DNA from 2 places in the Bradyrhizobium sp. Arg237L genome. Region 1 is predicted to be linked to the other one. Evidence: riboswitches for the same ligand, from Rfam matches in the RefSeq annotation. Region 1 holds a riboswitch; the other holds the start of a gene.
The links. Region 1 has a riboswitch for cobalamin ahead of OZ411_RS20205 (DUF1636 domain-containing protein). Riboswitches for the same ligand answer to the same signal wherever they lie in the genome.
Positions count from the first base shown of each region.

Region 1 (8,659 bases):
GCGCCACAGTTCGTAGGTCTCGTCGGCGCCGAGCGTGCCGCGCGCGGCTAATGCAGCGTTCCAGTCGGTTTCGCCGGGAATGCAGGCGAACAACGTTCCGCGCTGGATCGCGTCGCGCCGAAGGCTTTCAACGCCGTGCGGCCAATAGCTTTCGCCGCCGAGCATCCGAAGCACGACGATCTTTGCTTCGCTCAGCGTGCGTTCGACATAGAGATCGACCGAGGCGGGATGACCAAGAGCCAGCAGATTGGTCAGACGGACGCTCGGGAAGTCCGCAGGCAATGCCGCATGCGCAGCACCGAAGGCCGCCAGATCACTATCCGCCGCGGACAGGATGACGATGTCGGCGGTTTCCTGCCCGAGGTCGCGCGCGACATCGCCGTCGTCGATGCTGCCGCCGCTGTCGAGTTTCAGATGCATTGATCGCCTTTCGAAAGGCTATCCCGCAAGCGCGCGGCGCGCCGCATCGGCGTCGAAGCCCTTCAGGCCGATCACGACCAGATGCTCGGCCTGCTTGGCGTCAGGCCGCGCGAACGCCAGCTCGACACGGCTGCCGACCGCCTGCACCACGATCGGCGCAGGCTTCTCGGAGATCCGTGCATGGCCCTTGACGCGCAGCACCCCCGAGAGACCGAGGACGTCGCTGACCCGCGCGCGCATCGCCTCGACGCTCTCGGCCGCCGCAGGCGTCACGACGATGCTGTCGAAATCGTCGTGATCGTGCTCTTCTTCGCCGTGGTGACCCGCCCGCGCGGCGAGGTCATTCTCGGCATCGGCTTTCATCCCGATGAGCACGTCAGGAGCAAGAGCCCCGTGAGAGCGGACGACGCGGACACCTTGCCTCAACTGTGCGCCAAGCCGGCCTTCGATCCCGGCAAGCACCTCCTGCGACACCAGATCGCTCTTGGAAAGGACCACGAGGTCGGCGCAGGCGAGCTGATCCTCGAACACTTCCTCGATCGGGTCGTCGTGATCGATCTCCTCGTCCGCAGCACGCTGGGCCGCGACCGCCTGTTCGTCGAGCACGACACGTCCCTCGGACAGCGCCAGAGCATCGACGACGGTCACGACGCCGTCGACGGTCGCGCGCGTGCGGACCGCAGGCCACGCGAACGCCTTCAAGAGTGGCTGCGGCAGCGCCAAACCTGACGTCTCGATCACGATCGCATCAAGCGGTTCGTCCCGAGTCAGCAGCTCGTCCATCGTCGGAATGAAATCGTCGGCGACGGTGCAGCAGATGCAGCCGTTGGTCAGCTCGACGATATCGCCGGGCGCACAGGCCTTGGCCGCGCATTCCTCGACAAGACCGCCGTCGAAACCCGCATCTCCGAACTCGTTGACGATGACGGCGATGCGGCGGCCGTCGGCTTGCGTTAGAAGCGAGCGCAACAGCGTCGTCTTTCCGGCCCCGAGGAAGCCAGTAAGCACGGTAACTGGAACACGAGACATATTTCAGGACTCCTTAAGAGGAACGTTTGAGCCACAGCGGAAGGCCGGCCGCGACGAACACGACGTTGGGAACGACCGAGGCGATTACTTGATTGAGACGGCCCTGCGCATCGCGGAATTCGCGGCCGAGCCTGGTTTCAGGCACGATGCCGAGACCGACCTCGTTCGACACCAGGACAACAGGGTTTGCTGCTACGCTAAGAAACCGCGCGAGCCCTTTCGTCTCGACATCGGGGTCACGCCCTGCGAGCATCAGGTTGGAGAGCCAGAGTGTCAGGCAATCGACCAACACCGCGCAGCCGGGCCGCGATACCTGTGTCAAGGCATCAATGAGCGCCAGCGGCTCCTCCACGGTTGTCCAATCCGACCCACGCCGGCCGCGATGATGCGCGATCCTGTCCTGCATCTCTCCGTCGCCTGCGGTCGCCGTTGCCAGATACACGCGTGCAAGGCCGCTTTCGGCAATCATCCGCTCGGCAAAAGCCGATTTGCCCGAACGTGCGCCCCCGAGCACCAGCGTGGTCGAGAGATCAGTCATTTCGGAGCGCTGCCATCCTCGGGCGACCAGCGGGCGGGCGGCAGCCGCGCCACCATTCCCTTGCGCAGGATTTCGGCGCGCTCGCGCCACGGCACCAGGCCGTAGGTCGACTTGCGATAGGAATCGATGAAAGACACGACGGCACTAGCACCCTCGGGCTGGAGATCGCCGAACAGGAAGGTGTAACCGTCCGAGCTCGAAACCGCGACCGTGGTCGGCCGCTTGCACACGCTCAAGCACTGCACGCGCCGGACTTGAACAGCAGCATCACGTTCGCTTGTAGCGACCTGGATCGCGTCGAACATGGCAGGGCCAGCCAGGACGCCCTCTGACGTCTTGCAGGTGACGCATACGCTCACGATGACAGAACCGCCAGGCGCGGTCGCAGGCAAAGCTTCGTCCGGGCGAGTATCAGGGTCTTGCTGATCGACGTCGTTGCGATCCATCACAATGCTCAAGTCAGGGCCATGACGGCCGCGAGCTTTGTTGGATCGCGTTCGACGGTGGAACGACCATCGAACTCATTCCGTCCGGTGCACCCCGCCCGACGAACCTCCAAAGCACAATACGCGATGGCAGGTCTCCTGGCTCGCGGGTCGTCGCCTCTCGCCGCCTTCCCGGTCATCCCAGTGGCTTCGGCTTTGGCTCGCCGCTTACAGTTGCGGGGGCAGCGTCGGCATTGCACCGGCTTCCCTTTTTCACCTTCCCGAAGGAAGGACCATCGCCGCCACGCTAGCTGTCCCCGCGACGGCGGTCAACCGCAGTTGACCTGCCCGTTTCCTTCGGCCACTTAAGGCGCGCGCACGAGGAGCCCATGACCTTCCAAATCCCATCTGACTGGCAAATCCCCGCGATCGCTCCAATCGATCAGACGCTTGCCGCAACGATGCGCGCGCGAATCGACGGCAAAGCCAAGCCGCCGGGATCGCTCGGACGAATCGAAGATTTGGCTGTGCAGCTCGGCACGATCACCCATCCGTCGGCCGCAGCGCTGCAGAACGCCGTCCTGCTCGTGTTCGCTGGTGATCACGGGCTGACGGAAGAAGGCGTTTCGCAATATCCGTCCGCCGTGACGGCCGCGATGGTAAGGACCTATCTCGCAGGTCGCGCCAGCGCCAACGCCTTTGCGGCCGCCTCGGATGTCAGGATCCGCGTCGTGGACGCCGGCGTCGCCAGCGAACTGCCTTCCCATCGCGACCTCCTCGCCATCAAGATTCGGGCCGGCACCGCGAATTCTGCGCGCGAGGCGGCGATGTCGGCCCAGGAAGCGCGCAAGGCGCTCGCGGCCGGCTTTGCCATAGCTTCCGGTGAAATCGATGATGGCGCCGACATCATCGCGCTCGGCGAGATGGGAATAGGTAACACGGCGTCTTCGGCGCTTCTGGTGCATCGGCTGGCGCCCGCTCCGCTGGATGACTGCATCGGCGTCGGCGCCGGCCAGGACGAGCCGGGCATGGCGCGCAAGCGCGCTGCCATCCACAAGGCGGCCAATCGTAGCGATGCCACGGCGCCGTTCGAGGTGCTCAGGGAATTCGGCGGCCTCGAGATCGCCATGATGGCGGGCGCAGCGCTTGGCGCAGCGGCGCATCGTCGTCCTGTCGTCATCGACGGCTTCATTTCGTCCGCTGCCGCCCTTGTTGCCGTCAGGCTGGCGCCGGCGACGCGCGACTATTGCGTGTTCGCGCATCGGTCGGCCGAAAAGGGTCACGACATCGTGCTCGCGGCGCTTCAGGCACGGCCGCTACTCGCTCTCGACATGAGACTTGGCGAGGGTACCGGCGCGTTGCTGGCCGTCCCGCTGGTACGGGCCGCGTCCCGCCTGCTGACCGATGTCGCCGACCTCAGCGACGTGCTGGAGGGAAGGATCTAGATGCGCCTGGATCGTTTTCGCGACGCGGTCCGATTCCTTACGATCATCCCTGTCGGCGCTTCGAACGATGCGCCTGATTCCGAGTGGCTGGTCCGCTCGTCGCAATTCTTCCCGCTGGTTGGTGCGATCGTGGGTCTCGTTTCGGCGGCGACCCTTGTGCTCACAGCCCTCGTGTTGGGGCCAGTCATCGCGGCGCTCCTGGCGGTGTTGGCAAGTGTCCTTCTCACCTGCGGATTGCACGAGGATGGCCTGGCCGATACCGCAGACAGCTTTGGCGGCGGCTGGACGGTCGAACAGCGTCTCACCATCATGAAGGACAGCCGGATTGGAACCTATGGCACGCTTGCGCTGATTTTCGCAATTGCATTGCGCGTCGCGGCGCTCGCCGAGATGCCGGCCTGGATTGGCGCGGCGGCGCTGATTGCGAGCGGAGCCGCCGGCCGCGCCGTGGTGCTGCCGATCGTTGGCTGGATGAAATATGCAGGCAACACGTCCGCGATGAAGGTGGCCTATACGCCCTCTCCGCTCCGGGCAGGCGAAATCGGCTTCGCAACGATTGTGGCGCTGCTCGCACTGACGCCACTTGCTGCGGCCTCCGGTACGCATGCCCCAACCGCGCTTATTGTCGGCATCGCTTACGGTATCGCACTGGCAGTTGCGGTCACGCTGTGGTCGCGACGGCTGATCGGCGGCTATACCGGCGACGTGCTCGGGGCCATCGAGCAGGTGTTCGAGGTCGGCTTTCTGCTTGGCGTTGCCGCCGTCATCCGGTCGGCCATGTGATCTGCGCCCATGTTCGAGTGAGTCATCGGTGTCTGACAAGAGCGAACCGATCTGGCGAAGCGACATCGATTCATTGGCATTCCGTCCCACCGGACACATGGGTATATGCGTCATGCACCGGCGCGCATTCCGGACGCTGCTGGGTTACACGCCTTCGCCACGGCAGTGCATCGACTTCTACCTGATACACCGCGATTCGTTCGAAGCGGCGGCCCACGCCAAGCTGATCGCCAGAAGCATCCGAGAAACGGAGAACTTTCATCTCACGAGCCGCGACATCCGTCGCCGGATAAAAAATTCGGTCGCATCGGGCGATGCCGTGGGCTAGAATGACTCGCGGAATGAGGATCACCATGCAGCAGACGCAGTCAGCCGATTTTACAGCCGTTGCAACCGGCACGAATGTCATCGTTCAGGCCGTTCTGGCGATGGCTCTCGGTCTGTTCGTCGTTGGCATGGTCGGCTTTTCGCACATCAGTGCCGTCCATAACGCCGCCCACGACGTGCGCCACGCGAACGCCTTCCCCTGTCACTGACGACAGATGCACGTCTTCAGATCGATCGTGTTTGCGGCGTCGCTTGCCGGGTTGATCGTCGGCGCGCTGATATCGGTCGTGCAGTTCTTCGGAACCGTGCCGCTGATCCAGAAGAGCGAAATCTACGAGAAAGCCGCGGCCGATGCGCAGCACAAGGCCGCCCATTCCAGTGGTGGTGAAGCGGATCATCATCACGATGCGGAATGGGAACCCGAAGAGGGCTTGCAGCGCAACGCCCTGACCGTCGCCGCCAACATCCTTACTGCGATTGGCTTCGGCCTCATGCTCACCGGCATCTATGCGCTTCGGCAACGACCGGTCCATTGGCGCGAGGGTCTGTTTTGGGGCCTTGGCGGCTTCGTCGTTTTTGTCGCGGCGCCCGGTCTCGGCCTCCCTCCGGAGCTGCCGGGTTTGCCGGTCGCCGATCTCACCGCGCGGCAAATCTGGTGGGTCGCAACCGCTGCTCTGACAGCGTCGGCGCTCTACCTCCTGATCCTGCGCTCCGAACCGTGGGCTGCGGTCCTCGGGCTCATACTCATTATCATACCGCATCTCGTCGGCGCGCCTGTTGCGCCCGAGTCTCATGTCGAAGTGCCGGCCTCCCTTTCTCACCAGTTCGTGGTGACCGTCGTACTCACCGGACTTTTGTTCTGGAGCCTGTTGGGCATCGCAACGAGCCTCGCGTTCGAGAAAGTATAAAGTATCAAGACAACGAAGTTAGGCGGCCGATCGTCAAGCTGCGCCCGCTGGCTCCTCACCGGAATTGCCAGCACCAGGACGGATCGCCGCGATCACGGCGCTCCCTCATGTCGACACGCATGAAACGATCATGCGCGAGCGCGGCGCCGACCCACAGTTCATTCCAGGCGTCGAACACCGCCGGAGACAGCGGCCCGCGTTCTGCCATCAGGTGCCATGAGGTCTGCCGTACCGTCGCGGTCGCGCCCTGCACGCGCAACTCGGCGTCATCGCCCTGCCCACAGGCAATGCGAGCGAACGCGCCGGCGAAGCCCGCAGCCCCAGGACCGACACCGCCGAGCAGCGAAGCGACGTCGTCAAAGGTATGCATCCCCACCAGCCGCGCTGCAGCGCCAGCAAGGTGACCACCCTCCTCAGGACCGAGCACGGTGATGGTTTCCGGCACGATCGACGTGATGTATTCCATCGCGTAGTTGCGCAGGACTTTCTGAAGGCGCTCTTCTGGCCAGGTGTTTTCCGGAAGCCGTGGCGCAAGATCCGCTCGAAACGGGGGACATTGCTCGCCAGGTGAGAATTGCAGCCGTTCATCGGGAGTAAGGTCGTGATCCCACTCCTTGTAGTAGCCTTCCAGGCCGGGCTGTCCGTCGACCGTCTGGCCGGTACAGACGAAGCCCAGCCGTGGATTACCGAGGACGACGCCGTTATTGGCGTGCCATCCTCGCAGCATCGCGCGCGACACCTCCGATGGAATGCCGCAGATCGCGGTGCCCGACCAGATCCATCGCGGCGGCGGATATCGTACCCAGGCCTTTTGATCGCTCTCGTAGACATACTCGACCTTAACGCCGCCGACCTGGTTCGAGAGATAATGGTATTGCGCGCAGGCCACTGCGTGCGGGAGCTTGTCGAGCCCCAGCTTTTTCAACCCCGGAACAAAGCGCGCCAATTGCTGGCGTCGGAAGGTCCGAAACACCACCTCGGCCGCGCGCGCCGCGCCGGCGCGGGAAGATAGCATCAGGATGAGGCCGGTGAGATAGGAATGGTAGATCAGTTCGACGGCCCGATAGGCGGCGACGTCATCCTTGGCTCGGCTCTCCGCACTTCCGCTCAATTTTTCTTCTCCAAACCGGCGACCACGAAATCCGCGATCGACTCCGCCACGCGTTTCTTGGCCGCTTGCGTCTCTCCGGGACGCGGTTGGTACCAGCGCGACGTCCAGTTCAAGGCGCCAAGCAATGGCTTCGCGGCAAGCTTGGCATCGACGGACCTGAATTCGCCGGAAGCGATCCCGTCCTTGATCACCCGGATATAGAGGTTCTCGTTGGCCTCGCGCAACGCGGCGACATCTGCAAGCTCTGCCCTCTCGCTCTCGTTCGTGCGTTCCAGAAGGTGCATTTCCAGCCCCTGCGCGATCACGCGCAGATAAGGCAGGTGATCGATGACCAGGATGGTATGGGCGACCGCCATGCCGTGCAGGCGGTCGCGCGCGGAAGCCGGGGTCTCGAAAGATGGCCGGATCGCCGCCTGTGTCAGTTCCATGCCACGGCGGTGCACGGCGAAGAAGAGCTCGGACTTGCTTCGGTAATAATAATAGATCGCCCCTTTGGTCGAACCGATCTCGTCGCTCACCCGATCGAGCGACGTGGCGGCGAAGCCCTGGCGCATGAAAGCGCGCGCGGCAGCGTCGAGAATGTCGATCCTCCGATCCGCCAACGGCTCGCCGGTTTCGATTTTGCCAAGCTTGCTCAAGATACCCCTCCTGCGCTGCGCGCAATTGACATCCAAACATACTACTCGGTAGGCTGCAACATACTACTCAGTATCTAAGAAAAGGCAGGGTGGATGACGGACGATTACGCGGGGCTGCGTGTCCTCGACGTAAGCCAGGGATTTGCGGGTCCCTACTGCGGAGCTATCCTCGCCCGCAGCGGCGCGTCTGTCGTCAAGGTCGAGCCGCCGAGCGGCGACTGGGCCCGCACGATCGGCGGATCGGTCGATGGGCACACAGCCTTCAGCCTCGTTCCCAACATCGGCAAGCGCGCGATCTGCATCGACGGAACCAGGCCGGACGGCCGCAAAGTTCTCGCCGGCCTCGCGGCCTCAGCCGATATCGTGATCCAAAACTTCCGTCCCGGTGTTGTGGAGCGGCTGCAGATCGCCGATGCGCAGTTGCGGCCAGCCAATCCCGATCTGATCTACGTTTCGATCCTCGGCTTCGGCCCCGGCCCCTACGAAAATCGTCCCGCCACCGACACCATCATCCAGGGCTTCACGGGCATGATGGTAATGAATCGCGATAGCGCGGGCACGCCGCGGCGGATCGGAATGCTGGCGGTCGACACCGCCGCCGGTATCTACGCGGCCCAGCAGGTCGGTGCAGCGCTCTACAGGCGCCTCTCCGGACGCGGCGGACGTCACATCAGGATCTCGCTCGTGGAGGTCGCGGCGGCGTTTCAGGCGATGCCGATCATCGACGATGCCATGCATCGTGACCGTCCGAGCCCGCCTTTGAGCGTGCCGATCGGAACCTTCGCCACCTCGGACGGCCACATCAATCTCTCATGCGTGTCGAACGCCATGTTCCGGGGCATCTGCCATGCGCTGGGCAAATCCGATTGGATCGAGGACCTTCGTTTTGCGACCGAAGCCGGCCGCCTGGCGCATGCTGGCGAAATAACCGGCGAAGTCGTCGACATCCTTCGCACCCGGCCGAGTGCACATTGGATTCGCGCCTTTGAGGAGCAGGACGTGCTGTGCGGTCCCGTTCAGGACTACCGGGCGTTC
Region 1 covers NZ_JAQMIL010000031.1:69,695-78,353, forward strand. Annotated here, with positions in the region: gene cobN (cobaltochelatase subunit CobN) at 1-420, opposite strand, end outside; gene cobW (cobalamin biosynthesis protein CobW) at 439-1,449, opposite strand; gene cobU (bifunctional adenosylcobinamide kinase/adenosylcobinamide-phosphate guanylyltransferase) at 1,463-1,987, opposite strand; gene OZ411_RS20205 (DUF1636 domain-containing protein) at 1,984-2,433, opposite strand; cobalamin riboswitch at 2,544-2,725, opposite strand; gene cobT (nicotinate-nucleotide--dimethylbenzimidazole phosphoribosyltransferase) at 2,802-3,857, shown strand; gene cobS (adenosylcobinamide-GDP ribazoletransferase) at 3,858-4,640, shown strand; gene OZ411_RS20220 (hypothetical protein) at 4,669-4,968, shown strand; gene OZ411_RS20225 (CbtB domain-containing protein) at 4,994-5,176, shown strand; gene OZ411_RS20230 (CbtA family protein) at 5,183-5,875, shown strand; gene OZ411_RS20235 (hypothetical protein) at 5,931-6,986, opposite strand; gene OZ411_RS20240 (TetR/AcrR family transcriptional regulator) at 6,983-7,624, opposite strand; gene OZ411_RS20245 (CoA transferase) at 7,718-8,659, shown strand, end outside.

Region 2 (8,659 bases), on a different contig from region 1:
TTGACAGGCGCCACCGAGCCACGCGAAATCGTCAATGATTCGGTGTAGCTTCGCCTCATGATCGTACTGGATTCCCTTCCCCTCCCCCCTCGTCTGCTTGCCGGTCTTCTGCCCATGCTGGCGCTTGTGGCGGCGTGCCTGTGGACCAGCCCCGCGGCGGCCGATTTCCGGCTCTGCAACAATACCGCCAGCCGGGTCGGCATCGCGCTCGGCTACAAGGACGCGGAGGGCTGGACCACCGAGGGTTGGTGGAACATCTCCTCGCGCTCCTGCGAGACCTTGCTGCGGGGCAATCTGGTCGCGCGCTATTATTACATCTACGCGCTGGACTATGACCGCGGCGGCGAATGGTCGGGCCAGGCCTTCATGTGCTCGCGCGACAAGGAGTTCACCATTCGCGGCACCGAGAATTGCCTGGCGCGCGGCTATGACCGCACTGGCTTCTTCGAGGTCGATACCGGGGAGCAACGGGCGTGGACCGTACAACTGACGGAAGCCAACGAGCAGCCGGCGCAGAAGGTGCCGGGAATGCCGGGCGGGGTCGCACCGGGGACTCCCCCAGTGCCAGGCCTGCCCAATCCACCGGGCGGAACGCCTCCAGGCGCGTCTGGTCTACCTCCAGCCGCACCGCCCGGAAGCAAGCAATGAGAAGACTACGTCGGATCAAGATCCTCGCGACCTTGGGTCCCGCCTCCTCCGACAGCGCAATGATCCGCAAGCTGTTCGAGGCCGGCGCCGACCTCTTTCGCATCAACATGAGCCACACCCCGCATGACAAGATGCGGGACCTTGTGAAGACCATCCGCAATGTCGAGTCCAGCTACGGCCGGCCGATCGGCATCCTGGTCGACCTGCAGGGGCCCAAGCTCCGGCTCGGCGCCTTTGCCGAGGGCTCAGTGCAGCTCAACAACGGCCAGAGCTTCGTGCTCGATTCCGACAAGACGCCGGGCGACAGCACCCGCGTCAACCTCCCGCATCCGGAGATCCTGGCGGCACTGCGGCCCGGCCACGCGCTATTGCTCGATGACGGCAAGGTGCGGCTGATTGCGGAAGAGACCTCGCCCGACCGCGCGGTGACGCGCGTGGTGATCGGCGGCAAGATGTCGGACCGCAAGGGCGTCAGCCTCCCCGACACCGACCTGCCGGTGTCGGCGATGACGCCGAAGGACCGCGCCGATCTCGAGGCCGCGCTGACGACGGGCATCGACTGGATCGCACTGTCCTTCGTGCAGCGCGCCGAGGACGTCCACGAGGCCAAGAAGATGATCCGCGGCCGCGCCGCAGTAATGGCGAAGATCGAGAAGCCGCAGGCGATCGACCGGCTGGCCGACATCATCGAGGCATCCGATGCGCTGATGGTCGCGCGCGGTGATCTCGGCGTCGAGCTGCCGCTGGAGCGCGTGCCGAGCCTGCAGAAGCAGATGACGCGGATGGCGCGCCGCGCCGGCAAGCCGGTGGTGGTCGCGACCCAGATGCTGGAATCGATGATCCAGGCGCCGGTGCCGACCCGCGCCGAGGTCTCTGACGTCGCCACCGCCGTCTATGAGGGCGCGGACGCGATCATGCTCTCGGCGGAATCGGCTGCCGGCAAATATCCGGTGGAAGCGGTCACCACCATGAACCGCATCGGCGAGGAAGTGGAACGCGACCCGACCTATCGCGGCGTGCTCACCGCGCAGCGCGCCGAGCCGGAGCAGACGGTGGGCGATGCGATCGCGGATGCCGCGCGCCAGATCGCCGAGACGCTCGACCTCTCGGCGATCATCTGCTGGACCTCGTCAGGCTCGACCGCAATCCGCGTCGCGCGCGAACGGCCCAAGGTGCCGGTCGTTGCGATCACGCCGAACCTGGCGACGGGCCGCAAGCTCTCGGTCGTGTGGGGCGTGCATTGTGTCGTCGCCGAGGACGCGCGCGACCAGGACGACATGGTCGACCGCGCCAACTCCATCGCGTTCAGGGATGGCTTTGCCCGCGCAGGCCAGCGCGTGATCATCGTCGCCGGCGTCCCCCTCGGCATCCCCGGCACCACCAACATGGTCCGAATCGCCTCCGTCGCGCCCCAAAGCGACACGGAGAAGTGACGGGCGTTCGTACGGCGCATAACCTCGTAGGGTGGGCAAAGCGCAGCGTGCCCACCATTCCGGAACGCAACTGTCGACAGATGGTGGGCACGCTTCGCTTTGCCCACCCTACTTCGCTCTTGGCGCCTACGCCCCCACCAGCGCCTTCGCGGGCGTGGTGGCCTGCACCACGAGGCCGCGGGCGCGGGCGTCCATGACGCCGACGGCGCGCAATGCGAGCAGCGTCACCGTTTGCACGGCGTCGCGCAGCTTGGCGGGATCGTCGAGATTGTCGGGCGCGAGCGGGCCGACCAGCGACTCATGCAGCGCGCCGAGCAGCGCGGTGGCGGCGAGCGCGGTGTCCTGCGCCGGCAGGTGGCCGGCGCGTACCGCGGCATCGATTCGAGTGGCGATTTCGCCGGCGATCTCGCGCCGGCTGGCAAGCCGCGAGGCGGTGACATCGACATCGACAGGCTCGGCCAGGATGCCCCAGGCGAGCTTACGCTGCGACAACACATGGACGGCAACCGTGGTGACCGCGGCGGCCAGCGCCGAGGACGGCCCCGGCGCGGCATCGGCCGCCCGGCGAATCGCGGCGAGTTCGTCGCGCGAAACCTCGGCGATCAGCTCGGAGATCAGGTCGGCCTTGGACGGGAAATAACGGTAGACGGTTCCCGCCGCGACATGGGCGCGGACCGCGACGGGCGCGATCTGCACCGCGGCCATGCCGCCATCCGCCGCCGCTTCGCGCGCCGCCGCCAGAATGGCGCTGCGCCGGGCGGCCAGCCGCTTTACCACTTGATGGGTTCGCCGATAGACCATGGCGCGGTTCCCGTCCCCAGGCTCTCGCCGGCTCGGGATCGGCCGAACGAGACTTCACTATTTTGGGCGATCGAGCGCGGATCGCTACAAAAGATGAACACCTATTCATGGCGTCTGGCAAGACGGATTTGTGCCGTCTGGAATGCACAAAAAGAAGGGGTCCCACCGCCGGACCTTGGTTACTCCCAGCTTAACGCGCCGCCGTTCTGGTATTCGATCACGCGGGTCTCGAAGAAATTCTTCTCTTTCTTCAGGTCCATCGCCTCCGACATCCAGGGAAAGGGATTGTCGGCTTCATCGAATACCGGCGCGAGCCCGAGTTGGGCGCAACGGCGATTGGCGATGAAGTGCATGTAGGTTTCGCAGAGTGCCGCGTTCAATCCGAGAAAGCCGCGCGGCATGGTGTCCCGCCCATAGGCTGCTTCGAGCTCGGCCGCCGTCCGCACCATCTCGCGAATCTCCTCCTGGAACGCCTTCGTCCAAAGATGCGGATTCTCGATTCGGATCTGGTTGATGACATCGATGCCGAAGTTCAGGTGGATGGATTCATCGCGCAGGATGTACTGATACTGCTCGGCGATCCCGACCATTTTGTTGCGCCGGCCGAGCGAGAGGATCTGCGCGAAGCCGGTGTAGAACCACATGCCTTCGAAGATGACGTAGAAGGCGACGAGGTCGCGCAGGAACGCCTGGTCGGCTTCCGGCGTCCCGGTCCTGAAATCGGGATCGTCCAGATGCTGTGTATGCTTCAGCGCCCACGCCGCCTTGTCCGTGATCGAGGGCACCTCGCGGTACATGTTGAACAGCTCGCCTTCATCGAGCCCCAGGCTCTCGACGATGTACTGGAAGGTGTGGGTGTGCACGGCCTCCTCGAAGGCCTGCCGCAACAGATATTGCCGGCATTCCGGATTGGTCAGATGGCGATAGATCGCGAGCACGATGTTGTTCGCGACGAGGCTTTCGGACGCCGCGAAGAAGCCGAGATTGCGCTTGATCGCGCGGCGCTCGTCCTCAGTCAGGCCGTCGCGCGATTTCCACAGCGCGATGTCGGCCTGCATCGAGACTTCCGTTGGCATCCAGTGGTTGTTGCAGGCGGCAAGATATTTCTCCCACGCCCATTTGTATTTCAGCGGCAGCAACTGATTGACGTCGGCGCGGCAGTTGATCATCCGCTTGTCGTCGACCGAGACACGGCCGCCATGGCGATCGATGGCGCCGAGGCCGGTCTGGTTGCCGGCTGCGGTGACGTTCATGACGGGGATGGCCGCGTAGCGCGCGGGCGCGGCGGGCTCTGACCAGTCGAGCATGGTGTTGTTCCTTATTCCGCTGCTCACTGGCAGGCTTCGCATTCGGGATTGTCGATCGAGCACGCGATGGCGCCGGACAAGTCCGGGGCGGTGGACATCGCCGGGGCAACTGTAACGGCGTTGAGCTTGCCGTCGGTGCCCTTCAGCGTCGACTTCTCGACATGGGTGGCGCTGCGCGAGCGCAGGTAATAGGTCGTCTTCAGGCCGCGCTGCCAGGCCACGCGATACAGCGCATCGAGCTTCTTGCCGGAGGGGTTGGCGATATAGAGGTTGAGCGACTGCGACTGGTCGATCCACTTTTGCCGCCGCGCCGCCGCCTCGATCAGCCAGGCGCTGTCGATCTCGAACGCGGTCGCGTAGAGCGCCTTGACATCATCGGGGATGCGGTCGATCGCACCGAGACTGCCATCGAAATATTTGAGGTCGCTGACCATCACCTCGTCCCACAGCCCGCGCGCCTTGAGATCGCGGACCAGGAAGGCGTTCACGACCGTGAAGTCGCCGGACATGTTGGATTTGACATAGAGATTCTGGTAGGCGGGCTCGATCGACTGCGCCACGCCGCAGATGTTGGAGATGGTTGCCGTCGGCGCGATCGCCATCACGTTGGAATTGCGCATGCCGACCGTCTTGACGCGCTCGCGCAAGCCCTCCCAGTCCAGCGTGCGCGAGCGGTCCATCGCGACTTCACCGCGCGCTTCGGCAAGCAGCTCGATCGAATCGATCGGCAGGATGCCCTGGCTCCACAGCGATCCCTCGAACGACGGATAACGGCCGCGCTCGGCGGCGAGATCGACGGAAGCCGAGATCGCGTGATAGGCGATCGCCTCCATGCTGGTGTCGGCGAAGGTGACCGCCGCCTCGGACGCAAGCGGGATACGAAGCACATGCAGCGCATCCTGAAATCCCATCAACCCGAGGCCGACCGGCCGGTGCCGCAGGTTGGAGCGCCGTGCCTCGGGGATGGTGTAGAAATTGATGTCGATGACATTGTCGAGCATCCGCATCGCCGTCGCGACCGTCCGCTTCAGCCTGACCGAGTCGAGCCCGCGCTCGCCGATATGGTTGAGCAGGTTGATCGAACCGAGATTGCAGACCGCGGTCTCCTCGTCCGAAGTGTTGAGCGTGATCTCGGTGCAGAGATTGGAGGAATGGATCACGCCGACGTGGCGCTGCGGCGAACGCAAATTGCAGGGGTCCTTGAAGGTGATCCAGGGATGCCCGGTTTCGAATAGCATGGTCAGCATCTTGCGCCATAGATCGACCGCGCGGATCTTCTTGGATACGCGCATCTCGCCGCGCGCGGCCTTGTCTTCGTAGGACGCGTAGCGCTCGGCAAAAGCCTTGCCGTAGAGATCATGCAGATCGGGCGTCTCGTCCGGCGAGAACAGCGTCCATGCGCCATCGGCCTCGACGCGCTGCATGAAGAGATCGGGCACCCAGTTCGCAGTGTTCATGTCATGGGTGCGGCGGCGATCGTCGCCCGTGTTCTTGCGCAGGTCGAGAAACTCCTCGACATCGATGTGCCAGGTCTCGAGATAGGCGCAGACCGCGCCTTTGCGTTTTCCACCCTGGTTGACGGCGATCGCGGTGTCGTTGGCAACTTTAAGGAACGGCACCACGCCCTGGCTCTCGCCATTGGTGCCCTTGATGTGCGCGCCAAGCCCACGCACGCGGGTCCAGTCATTACCGAGGCCGCCGGAATATTTGGCAAGCAGCGCGTTGTCCTTGATCGACTTGAAGATGCCGTCGAGATCATCAGGAACAGTGGTGAGAAAGCAGGACGACAGTTGCGGCCGCAGCGTGCCGGAATTGAACAGCGTCGGCGTCGACGCCATGAAGTCGAAGGAGGACAGGAGATTGTAGAACTCGATCGCGCGTGCCTCGCGGTCGATCTCGCGCAATGCCAGACCCATGGCGACACGCATGAAGAAGGCCTGCGGCAATTCGATCCGGTCGCCGCGGACATGCAGGAAATAGCGATCATAAAGCGTCTGCAAGCCGAGGAACTGGAACGCGAGATCGCGCTCCGGCTTCAGCGCCGCGGCGAGCTTGTTCAGGTCGAAGCGGGCGAGCTCGGGGTCGAGCAATTCGGCGCGGATGCCGGCCTTGATATAGACCGGGAAGTATTCGCCATAACGCACGGCCATGTCCGCCTGCGACGCAGTGGTTGGTGTGCCCTGCACGAAGGACAGCACTTCGGTGCGGAGCTTGTCGAGCAGCAGGCGCGCGCTGACATAGGCGTAATTCGGCTCCTGCTCAACCAGCGTGCGCGCCGCCATCACGCTGGCGAGCGCGAGTTCATCCTGGCTGATGCCGTCATACAGATTGCGCTGGATTTCTGCCACCACAGGCGCGGCGTCGACGCCGTCGAGCCCGGCGCAGGCTTCGCCGACGATCATCGCCAGCCGCGCATGGTCGAGCGGCACTTTGGTGCCATCCGCGAGCGTCACATGGATGATCGGCCCGCTCGGTGCCTTCACAGATTTCGCGGCCTGCTGCTCGGCGCGCTGCCGCGCCCGCTCCTCGCGATAAAGCACGTAGGCCCGCGCCACCTTGTGATGGCCGCTGCGCATCAGCGCCAATTCGACCTGGTCCTGGATGTCTTCGATATGAAAGGTGCGGCCCTCGCTCATCCGGCGCGACAGCGCGCCGACGACTTCCGCGGTCAATTCCTCGACCGCCTCGTGCACGCGGCGCGACGCTGCCGCCGTATGACCCTCGACCGCGAGGAAGGCCTTGGTCATTGCCACCGAGATCTTGCCGGCATCGAATTGCGACACCGTGCCGTTGCGGCGGATCACCTGCATCGGCAGCCGCGCTTCCGGCGCCGCGATCGCTTCGGGGCGCAGGTGGATGAGAGGCGCGACTGCTGCTTCGCGATCGAGAGAGAGTGACATCTTGCAGACCCCGTGATGTTTGTTGGGGCCGGATGCCGGAGGCGACGCTGCGTGATGATGCCGGCGGCGCACCGACATGAGCCTGCAAGCGACCGCCGGGACACCCCGCCCGTGGACGTTCTTTTGCTGTCGCGGCAGGTCTCCTGGCTCGCAGGTCGGCGTTACTCCCCGTCTTCCCAATGCGATGCCGCATCAGTGACGTCTAAAGTCGGGAGCAACTCACTGCTTACAGTTGCGGGGGCAGCGCCGGATTCTCGCGATAAATGCGCGATCACTGGCTTCCCTCTTAGCCACCATTCCTTGCGTCATGATGGACCGTGACAGCTACATCTGGTGCGATTTGGGGAATGGTGTCAATGGGACGTATGGGCGAAGCGCAGAAATTTCGGCCCATGCCGTCGATGCTGTGAACAACCGGCGCCACGCGCACGTGATGTCATCCGAGTTGACGTTCGCGCGATCTTGCCGGTAAGTGAACGCGTCGTGGTTCTTCGGAGAGATCTTTTTTCCGGAGCTAAGAGGGAAGCCGGTGTGAAGCCGGAGCTGCCCCCGCAACTGTAAGCGGCGAGCCGCGGTCCACAATTGCCACTGAAGCCTGCAAAGCTTCGGGAAGGCCGGACCGCAGCAACGACCCGCGAGCCAGGAGACCTGCCTCGACAACATACACGTCCTCGGGCGGGGTGTCCCGGTGGTGCGGTTGCGATTCCGTGCACACCTCGCGCAGGGAATCCAGACGTGTCACTACGGCCTTTGCCCCCAACTCATGGGGTTAAGCCAATGTCTTCCACTTCACTTGCTGTTGCATCTCTCGGAACGCCGCGGATCGGTCCGCGCCGTGAACTGAAATTCGCGCTGGAACGCTTTTGGTCCGGCGCATCGGACGAAAAGACGCTGATCGAAACCGGCATCGGGCTCCGTGCGACCAATTGGGCGCGGCAGAAGAAGCTCGGTATCACCGTGATCCCGTCGAACGATTTTTCGTTCTACGATCAGGTGCTCGACACCTGCGCGATGGTCGGCGCGATCCCGGAAACCTATGGCTGGACCGGCGGCGCAGTGCCGCTTGCGACCTATTTCGCGATGGCACGCGGCACCAAGGCCGACGCGCATGACGAGGCCTGCGGACATGGCCATCACACGCACGGCGTGGCGGCGCTCGAAATGACGAAATGGTTCGACACCAACTATCATTACATAGTGCCGGAGCTTCGCAAGAACCAGTATTTTGCGCTCGCCTCGCGCAAGCCGATCGAAGAGTATGAGGAGGCGAAGGCACTGGGTTATCAGACGCGCCCCGTGCTGATCGGCCCGGTCACGTTCCTGAAACTGGCCAAGTCCAAGGACGCGCATTTCGACACGCTGTCGCTGCTCGACCGGCTCTTGCCGGTCTACATCGAAGTGTTGCGCGAGCTCGCTGCCCGCGGCGCGGAATGGGTGCAGATCGACGAGCCCTGTCTCGCAACTGATCTGGACGCCGCCGCTCAGCAAGCCCTACGGCGCGCCTATTCCGGAATCGCCAAAGCAGTGCCGGACATCAGGATCATGCTGGCGACCTACTTCGGCGGGCTCG
Region 2 covers NZ_JAQMIL010000066.1:2,056-10,714, reverse strand. Annotated here, with positions in the region: gene OZ411_RS31760 (DUF1036 domain-containing protein) at 115-648, shown strand; gene pyk (pyruvate kinase) at 645-2,081, shown strand; gene OZ411_RS31750 (TetR/AcrR family transcriptional regulator) at 2,208-2,882, opposite strand; gene OZ411_RS31745 (ribonucleotide-diphosphate reductase subunit beta) at 3,062-4,189, opposite strand; gene OZ411_RS31740 (ribonucleoside-diphosphate reductase subunit alpha) at 4,213-7,089, opposite strand; cobalamin riboswitch at 7,205-7,424, opposite strand; cobalamin riboswitch at 7,557-7,760, shown strand; gene metE (5-methyltetrahydropteroyltriglutamate--homocysteine S-methyltransferase) at 7,867-8,659, shown strand, end outside.
Region 2: another riboswitch for cobalamin. It lies ahead of OZ411_RS31740 (ribonucleoside-diphosphate reductase subunit alpha); the one in region 1 lies ahead of OZ411_RS20205 (DUF1636 domain-containing protein).